4 regions of the Pantoea sp. F_5 genome follow, and region 4 is predicted to be linked to each of the others. Evidence: predicted binding sites of a transcription regulator. Region 4 holds the regulator's gene; each other region holds the start of a gene.
What was found. Region 4 encodes CRP, which controls carbon source genes, mostly activating them, when cyclic AMP is high. Its sites were predicted from a motif close to ATGTGANNNNNNTCACAT; they were not measured.
Positions count from the first base shown of each region.

Region 1: a site for CRP is predicted at 908-925, ahead of F3I44_RS12870 (YjcB family protein). Genes of this name have one in related genera too.
Region 2: a site for CRP is predicted at 660-677, ahead of F3I44_RS06945 (6-phosphofructokinase). Genes of this name have one in related genera too.
Region 3: a site for CRP is predicted at 906-923, ahead of F3I44_RS08645 (iron-containing alcohol dehydrogenase). Genes of this name have one in related genera too.

Region 1 is NZ_VWUO01000008.1:172,369-174,573, forward strand. It holds gene soxR (redox-sensitive transcriptional activator SoxR) at 1-250, opposite strand, end outside; gene soxS (superoxide response transcriptional regulator SoxS) at 351-776, shown strand; gene F3I44_RS12870 (YjcB family protein) at 1,031-1,312, shown strand; gene F3I44_RS12875 (ATP-grasp fold amidoligase family protein) at 1,367-2,205, opposite strand, start outside.
Region 2 is NZ_VWUO01000004.1:67,210-69,414, forward strand. It holds gene F3I44_RS06940 (pyridoxal-phosphate dependent enzyme) at 1-364, opposite strand, end outside; gene F3I44_RS06945 (6-phosphofructokinase) at 951-1,931, shown strand; gene F3I44_RS06950 (PTS sugar transporter subunit IIB) at 1,942-2,205, shown strand, end outside.
Region 3 is NZ_VWUO01000005.1:76,298-78,502, reverse strand. It holds gene F3I44_RS08645 (iron-containing alcohol dehydrogenase) at 1-795, opposite strand, end outside; gene F3I44_RS08640 (four-carbon acid sugar kinase family protein) at 983-2,205, shown strand, end outside.
Region 4 is NZ_VWUO01000006.1:20,487-22,691, forward strand. It holds gene F3I44_RS09555 (OsmC family protein) at 69-473, opposite strand; gene crp (cAMP-activated global transcriptional regulator CRP) at 777-1,409, shown strand; gene F3I44_RS09565 (YccS/YhfK family putative transporter) at 1,467-2,205, shown strand, end outside.

The DNA of each region.
Region 1 (2,205 bases), on a different contig from region 4:
TATCTGGCGGAATGTGGTCGAGACTGTCACTGACCGTTGCCAGCGGGATGCCAATGCGCTGAGCAATCTTGATGATCGCCACGCGTCGCAGCACGTCACGACTGTATCGGCGCTGATTGCCGCTGTTACGGGTACTGAAAATGAGGCCTTTGGTTTCATAAAAGTGCAGCGCCGAGACCGCCACACCGCTGCGGCGCGCCACTTCACCGGGTGTTAAGACCGGTTTTGGATAGTTACGTTCTTTTTTCATCAGACCCTTTACCTCAAGTTAACTTGAGGAATTATACTCCTTCTCCATTGAAACCCCTAAAATCCCATTACCCCTTATTAAGCACCAGAAGGATGAGGCCATGATGCAAGAAGAGATCATTCATTCCCTGACGGACTGGATTGACCAGAACCTCGATAAGAGCCTGTCGATTGATGAGGTTGCGGCAAAATCAGGCTATTCGAAATGGCACCTGCAGCGTATGTTCCGTTCCGTGACGAAACAGACGCTGGGTGGCTATATTCGTGAGCGCCGCCTGACGCTGGCAGCAGAAGCCCTGTCGCAGACACAGCGCCCGGTGTTTGATATCGCGATGCAGTATGGCTATGACTCGCAGCAGACCTTCTCACGGGTGTTTCGTCGTCAGTTTTCACAGACTCCGACCGCATACCGCCACACCATGCGACGCCAGGCGATTCAGCGCCCTCGCCTGCTGAGTTTTGGTTGTAACGATCCGATCAACAGCTTTACCCAGCGCACCACCGGCGAGTGCTGCCCGGTCCGTTAATGCTTCGCTGCGCCCGCTCCGGGCGCATCTGACTGATTTCCCCGCCGTTCTTCTTCTGCTGCTCACTTTTCCTGCACGTCACTACCATACAAGAGTCAAATTTTGTTCAAAATTTAAAATCGGGTGATATAATGTGACCCAAGTCACACTTTGAACCTGGGTTGACGGCGAAAAAGTCCTACCTGACACACTTTTTTGTCGCCGGTGATGTCCGCAGATTGTCAGGAATACTTACTGATATTGAGGTCCGGCCGATGGCTACGTTAACCGCCAGTTTTCTTGTTATGCGTTGGGAACTGCTGAGCGCAATCTTGATGTTTTTTGCCAGCACCCTGAAAACCAAACTTCGTCAGGATAGCCGTCACGTGATGGCCTTTATGTGTGGCGGGATTGGTTTAGGCATGACCTGCTGGTTTGTTACCGGTCTGATGGGCATTACCCTGAGCATGGAAAACGTGCATAACTTCGTGGAAATCTCAAAGCACGCCTTTATCGATGTGATGAGCCAGGCGCCTGCCGACTGGCCGATGCCCTGATTTTTACGCATAAAAAACCCCGCTTAGCGGGGTTTTTTATATTGCTGTGTGAACTTAAATTTTCTTCAATATGGCAGGAATATTAACATCCTGCACTGTAACGCCCGGGCTCTGCGTTCCGCGGCGGTCCTGAATCCACATATCTCCCATCATCTGGTTTAAACCACGATCCAATCCGGTAACCAGCCCTGCACCTGGGGTGAAGGTCAGTTCGCCAAAGTAGATATGCTCGTCATGGATATACCAGTCCACACGCACGTAGTCGAAATCACTGGCCAGCTTCTTGCTCAGTTCGAGCGCATGTTCCAGTGATGGCATAATCGGTGACACATCCAGACCGGTATCGCGAATCTTGTGATAGGCCTCATTGAGGTTATTCACATAGAAATTCATCGACAGCAGCGGCTGACAGCGGTTGTAGATCACCTGCAGCACATATTCAAACCTGCCATCACGCTTGTTGAACATATGAAACTTGTAATCGATCGGCGCGCTTTTGCCATCACCAATGTACTTCTCAACCAGGATGCGTGGCTTGATGTAGCGATAGTGAATCTCACGCGCTTCGTTGGCGAAGTCGGTCTTCAGCCAGCGATAACAGTCATGAATGATCTGCTGCTTACGCAGCGCGTCCGGCTCTTCCAGCAGAATTTCTACCATGTTGGAAGCGTGGTTCGGCTTGATCACCGTTCCCTTCCAGCAAGGCAGGCTGTTCAGCGTGGTCGGGTCAGTGGTTTCATGTACCAGCGGGATCAGGTATTCATTACCGATTTTTTCAGCAATGAATTCGCGCACCGAGTACTTATCTGACAGACGACCATAGTTCTGGTAATCGCCGAAGATAAACTTACGGTACAACACCTTCTCGTTGAACACTTTTGGCTGACGCAGAT
Region 2 (2,205 bases), on a different contig from region 4:
GCGACGCCAGCGATAACGCGTACGCATTGGCCTCACTCCAGACATTGCCGTGTACGATCAGCCTCGCACCTTCCTGTTCGATAAGCTGTCTGGCGCGCGCGGAGGTGGTTTCAGGCACCACCACCGTGACCGGTAGCCCCAGTCTGCGGCCGCTGTGCGCCACGGCAATACCCGCATTGCCGCCGGAGGAGCTGACAAACGCCTTAGCGCCCTGTGCAGCATAGTGTTGACAGATATGGCCTGCGCTTCTGAGCTTAAACGATCCGGTTGGCTGCGCTGATTCCATTTTCAGCCAGACGTTGCTGCCGCTGAGCTGACTCAGTGGCAGGGAGTGAATGAGAGGGGTACGGATAGCTATTTCCATGCGTCTTATCCTGGTCAAATGGTGTCATAGGAAACCGGTTTGTCGTCACGGTGAACGTCGGTCTTGCCGTGCGGAATAGCAGCGTCGAACGCAGAAGAAAAAGTCACCCTTTCAGAAGAGCGTGGAGAATTTTCCTTAAAAATCATTATCGTCGGGCTGCGTTTTTGTCTGCAGTGAAGGTTATACCGAAGAATGCTACTCGTTCGCAACAGAGATAATAAATCTGCTTAACATCTGACTGCAGATTTTCTTTCTGCACCTTAGTTGCGGTTTCTGCTCTGTGAAACCAGGAAAAATGAGGTGAAAGTCACAAATCTGCAACGCCACCTGGATGACCGATTTTACCCCCTCCGGCTTTCTGACAGGTTCACCCGCGCCAGCCGCTAACCCAATGATTTATATCGATTCGCCTTAAGCACAATAAGTTGGAATAGTGTGAGTCATATCACAAATAAAGCGATGTTAAGAGCACTGTCAATATCCCCGTCTGAAAAATACCGCGCGTAACTGTGATCTCCTCTGCAAATAGCAACCCCGCGAACCGGAAGAATGGCCCTCAGCAGAGTAAGCCAGCGAGGTGAGGGAAATGCGAATTGGAATGGTGATCAGTGGCGGTGACGTGACCGGCATTAATAATTTTGTCTTTCAGATTGGGCGTATGGCGCAGGCTGAGATGGTGATATTTGACGGCGGTATTCCCGGCCTGCTGGAAAATAATCATCGTGAGATCAGCCAGCGCGATCTGCTCGACTTTTCCATCGCCTCTATTCCGGTTATGCAATCGGGACGCACTGAAAAGAAACTGGTGCGCAGCGAATATGAGTTAATTGCACGCCAGCTGAAAAGTGCCCGTATTGATATAGTAATTATGGCGGGGGGGGACGGGTCGCTGCAATTTCTTCATACCCTGTCGGCATATGGTGTGAATTGTTTTGGCGTCGGTATGACCATCGATAATGATGTCTTCGGCAGTGATTACACGCTGGGATTTTCTACCGCCTGCGAGCAGGTATTAAAAGAGGTCGCGAAACTGCGTAATACCGGCCGCGCCTTACCGGGCCGGGTTTTTATGCTGGAATTACTCGGCGGCTATTGCGGTGAATTGACCCTGCAGTCCGCGATTAAATCTAACGCGGATATTGCGCTGATCCCCGAGTGCCAGATCCCGCTGCCACAACTGGCGCAGCGCATCACCCGGCGGCTGGCAGAGCAGAACAGCGTGGTCATCCTCTGTTCAGAAGGCTACACCCGCGAATACTCGCCCGGTTTTCAGGGGGCGATCGACACCTTAATCAAACAGCTTGAACCGCTTATTGGCGTGCGCATCCGTAAGACCATTCTGGGTTACGGGCTGCGCAATGGTGATCCGACCTGCGAAGAGATCTTTCAGGGCACCATTATAGCCAGTGAAGTGGTGCGTTGTATTCAGTCAGGTATGCGGAATAAAGCGGTCATTATTAATGGCAGCAATAAACCGATCCCGATTGATTTAATAAGCATGCAAAAACGCCTGGTCGATATTGACGGGCACCATTACAAACTCGCTAAGCAACTCAATATAGTGTGAGGAAAAAACCATGCTGAAAATACTCTGTGTCTGTGGTTGTGGATTAGGTTCCAGTTTTGCAATTGAGATGAGCGCAAAAGCAGTATTAAAAAAGCTGGAAATTGAGGCTGATATCGATCACACCACCATTTCAGAAGCGAATGCCTTTAAGTCAGATATGATCCTGACGCAAAAAGCCTTTGCCGATGTTTTAAACGCCGACGCCAGTCCGGAGCAGATTAAACGGGTCATTATTCTTAACCGGCTGACCGATAAAGCGGAAATAGAGCAGAAG
Region 3 (2,205 bases), on a different contig from region 4:
TTTGCCGCCAAGCGGATAGGACATCGCATGCACCAGATGCGTCCCGGCATGCGCAATCGATGCGCCGCCATAATATGAGGCCCAGAGCACCTCCAGCCGTGCCTGCAGATTCTCCGGCTCGCGCAGCGTCGTTTCGAGATGAGCGAACAGTTTCTTCATCCCAATCAGCGCATAGTTGTCGCTGACCGGGTTGGCCACGTTGGCGGTGAAGCACTCAATCAGGTGACAGAGGGCATCAATGCCGGTTGACGAGGCGATGTGCGGTGGCATGCTGGTGGTGAGTTCCGGCACCAGCGCCACCACATCGGGCAGCATCACCGGTGAAATAATGCCGACTTTGGTCTCTTTCTCCGGGATCGCCAGAATCGCATTGGGCGTCGCTTCAGAGCCGGTGCCGGCAGTGGTCGGGATGAGTATTGAACGGGTGCGGCGCTGCGGTTTTTCCCCTGCCAGCAGGGCGTCCAGCGACGGTGCGCCGTCGATGCACAGCACTGACAGCAGCTTCGCCACATCCAGCACGCTGCCACCGCCGATACCAATCACCATGTCGGCCTGGCGCTGCGAGAGCGATGCGATAATGGCTGCCACATCATGCTGGCTCGGCTCAGGCGGGACGCTGTTGACCACGCTGATACGCGGGATCTGATCCCGGAGTTGCCCCATCAGCGCCTGTACCGCCGGAATCGCTTCAATGTTCCGGTCAGTCACCACTACCGCTGTCGTTACCCCATTCAGCAGATAGCGCATGTCGTTTAACGCCTGATATCCGCTGATCACCGTGCTGTTAATGTTCATTTCATACCCTTATTTCTGTCATGTCTGAGTAAATGATTAATTTTGCTCAGCGCAATGCGAAGTCCATCACTCTCTGTGGCTAATTTTATAAGGCATATCGATTTCGATTAATTTGAACTTGCTCACATATAATCAATCATGATTGAATATAATCAAACACAGAGGCAATAGCCTGACAGGAGTGAGGATGGGCGTATCAGTATGGAAAACCCCGGTGCTGGTCATCGCCGATGACTTTACCGGTGCCAACGATGCAGGTAGCGGGCTGGCACAGGCCGGAGCCCGTGTACATGTGCTGTTCGGCACCGGAGCATCGCTGCAAGACGAAGCAGCGGATGTGCTGGTGATCAGCACCGACAGCCGGGCTGCCAGCGCCACTCAGGCCGCAGAGCATGTTACGCAGGTGGTGCAGCATTACGCGGCACAGCTTCAGCAGGGCTGGCTGTTTAAAAAGATCGACTCCACGCTGCGCGGCAATGTCGGGGCCGAAACGGTGGCGGCACTGCGCGCCAGCGGCAAAAGGCTGGCGCTGGTGGCACCGGCCTTGCCGCGTCTGAGACGCACCACACGTGAGGGCAGCGTGTGGGTCAATCAGCGGTTACTGACGGATACCGAATTTGCCAGCGATCCCAAAACCCCGATCCTCAGCGCCCGCATTCTCGATCAGATGCAGATCGACGGCACGGAGATCGATCTCGCCACGCTGCGCAGCGATCGGCTGGATGCCGTGTTAGCCGCAGCACACGGCGTCGTGGTGGTGGATGCCGAAACGGAGGCCGACCTGGCGCGACTCATAAGCGCTGCGTCGCGGCTGAGTGAGACGCCCCTGCTGGTGGGGGCGGCCGGATTAAGTGATGCGCTGGGCGCTGCGCTCTCAGTTCGCCCGTCGCGGCCCGTGCTGGCGGTGGTGGGATCGATGAGCCGCCAGGCAGAACAGCAGATCGCCGCGCTGGTTAACCAGCACGCGGTTGAGATCGTGGATGTTGATATCCGTCAGCTGTTTCAGCAGCCCGCCTGGTCCGAGCGGGAGCGCTGGCGCGAACAGGCGGCTGCTGCCCTGCGTGCCGGTCGCCATACGGTGATTCGCACCTGCCAGCATGAATCCCAGCGGCACGCGATCGAGGATCTCTGCCAGCAGCACCGCGTGACGCGCCAGCAGCTGGGCGAGGCGATCTGTCAGCTGCTGGGCGAAATGACCCTGAGTCTGTGCCGGGCACAGCTGCCGCATGCGCTCTATCTGTCAGGCGGCGACGTGGCGATTGCCGTCGCGCAGGCACTGGGGGCCAGCGGCTTTAAAATTCAGGGTCTGGTGGCGGGCTGTGTGCCGCACGGGGTCTTGCTTAACAGTGAATTTACTCTGCCGGTGATGACCAAAGCGGGTGGCTTTGGTGATGAAAATACCCTGGTAGC
Region 4 (2,205 bases):
TTTTCTGCGCAGGCTCGATCTTACCGCCGCCCAATGTTGCACGGGCCGTTAATGGTCGTTTTCAGATACTACAGCTCAATCACCTCATAGCTATGCGTAATCGTCACACCTTTACCCAGCATGATGGCCACAGAGCAGTATTTCTCTGCCGAAAGATCGACGGCGCGTGAGACCGCTTTATCCTGGAGCGCTTTGCCACTCACGATAAAATGCAGGTTGATGTGCGTAAAGATTCGCGGTGCTTCTTCACGACGTTCTGAGGTCAGTTTTACTTCACAATCAGCCACATCGTTGCGGCCTTTTTGCAGAATTGATACCACGTCAATCGCGCTGCATCCACCTGCCGCCATCAGCACCATCTCCATTGGGCTGGGCGCTTTATCACCCGAATTGCCATCCATCAGTATCTGATGGCCGGATGAGGATTCTCCAAGGAATGTCAGCCCTTCTACCCATTTCACTCTTGCCTGCATGATTTTTGCTCCGGAATACGCTGTTTTGTCGCCAGAGTACGCTTTCACCTGGTAAACAGCAATCCAGAGAAATCCGCCTGTAGCTGAAGCGAGACAACAGAAGACAGTCGGCAAAAGCTGTGCTACAAACAGTGCTGAAAATATTTTTCGTCACCCGATGGCGAAGCCGGGAAGAATGAAGCGCACTGCGCCTGATGCGGCCCGAATAATTTCCTGAAAAGGAAACGCTTGAAGCTTTCACCGCCTGACAGGGAAAACTGCCCCCTGTATTTTGGGCACGATTACAACAGAGGATAATAGCGAATGGTTCTCGGCAAACCGCAAACAGACCCTACACTCGAATGGTTCCTGTCCCATTGCCATATTCACAAGTATCCATCCAAAAGTACGCTGATTCACCAAGGTGAAAAAGCAGAAACGCTTTACTACATCGTGAAAGGTTCCGTCGCGGTTCTGATTAAAGATGAAGAAGGCAAAGAGATGATTCTTTCCTACCTGAATCAGGGCGATTTTATTGGTGAGCTTGGCCTGTTCGAAGAAGGTCAGGAGCGCAGCGCCTGGGTACGTGCGAAAAGCGCGTGCGAAGTCGCGGAGATTTCTTACAAGAAATTCCGTCAGCTGATCCAGGTGAATCCCGACATCCTGATGCGACTCTCCTCGCAGATGGCGCGTCGCCTGCAGGTCACGTCTGAAAAAGTGGGTAACCTCGCTTTCCTCGACGTCACCGGACGCATTGCTCAGACCCTGCTTAACCTGGCGAAGCAGCCAGATGCCATGACGCATCCCGACGGCATGCAAATTAAAATCACTCGTCAGGAAATTGGCCAGATTGTGGGTTGTTCACGTGAAACCGTGGGCCGTATTCTGAAGATGCTGGAAGATCAGAACCTGATCTCCGCACACGGTAAAACCATCGTCGTTTACGGCACCCGCTAACTCCTGTCATCCACGGCGTGATGGCAACATCACGCCGTTATTGTTTGTGTTGGGCCGATGTGGCGTCGAATCATTTATCATCCTGAAGTTAACTACGCCTTGCGGCAAACGCTGGTGCTCTGCCTGCCGGTCGCGTTGGGCTGGCTGGCTGGCGACCTGCAAAAAGGTCTGCTGTTCTCATTAGTGCCCGCCTGCTGCAATATCGCCGGTCTCGATACTCCGCATAAACGCTTTTTCAAACGTCTGATTGTGGGCGGCAGCCTGTTTGCCCTCGGCAGCTTTCTGATCCAGTGGCTCACCCTGCATGCGATTCCACTGCCGCTGATCCTCTTCGCTATGCCTTTGCTGCTTGGCGTCACCGGTGAGATTAGCCCGCTGCACGGCCGTCTGCTGCCCGGTACGCTTATTGCCGCCATCTTTACCCTCAGCCTGATTGGCCGCATGCCCATCTATGTCACTCCGCTGCTCTATATCGGCGGCACACTCTGGTATGGGATATTTAACTGGTTCTGGTTCTGGCTGTGGAAAGAGCAGCCGATGCGGGAGAGCCTGAGCCTGATTTACCGCGAGCTGGCCAACTACTGTGACGCCAAATATACCCTGCTGACGCAGCTGACCGATCCCGAAAAAGCGCTGCCGCCGCTGCTGGCTCACCAGCAGAAAGTGGTCGATCTGATCAACACCTGTTATCAGCAGATGCACATGCTGTCGGCAAGCCGCGATCACAGCCATAAGCGGCTAACGCGCGCTTTCCAGGTGGCGCTCGATCTGCAGGAGCATATCTCGGTCAGCCTGC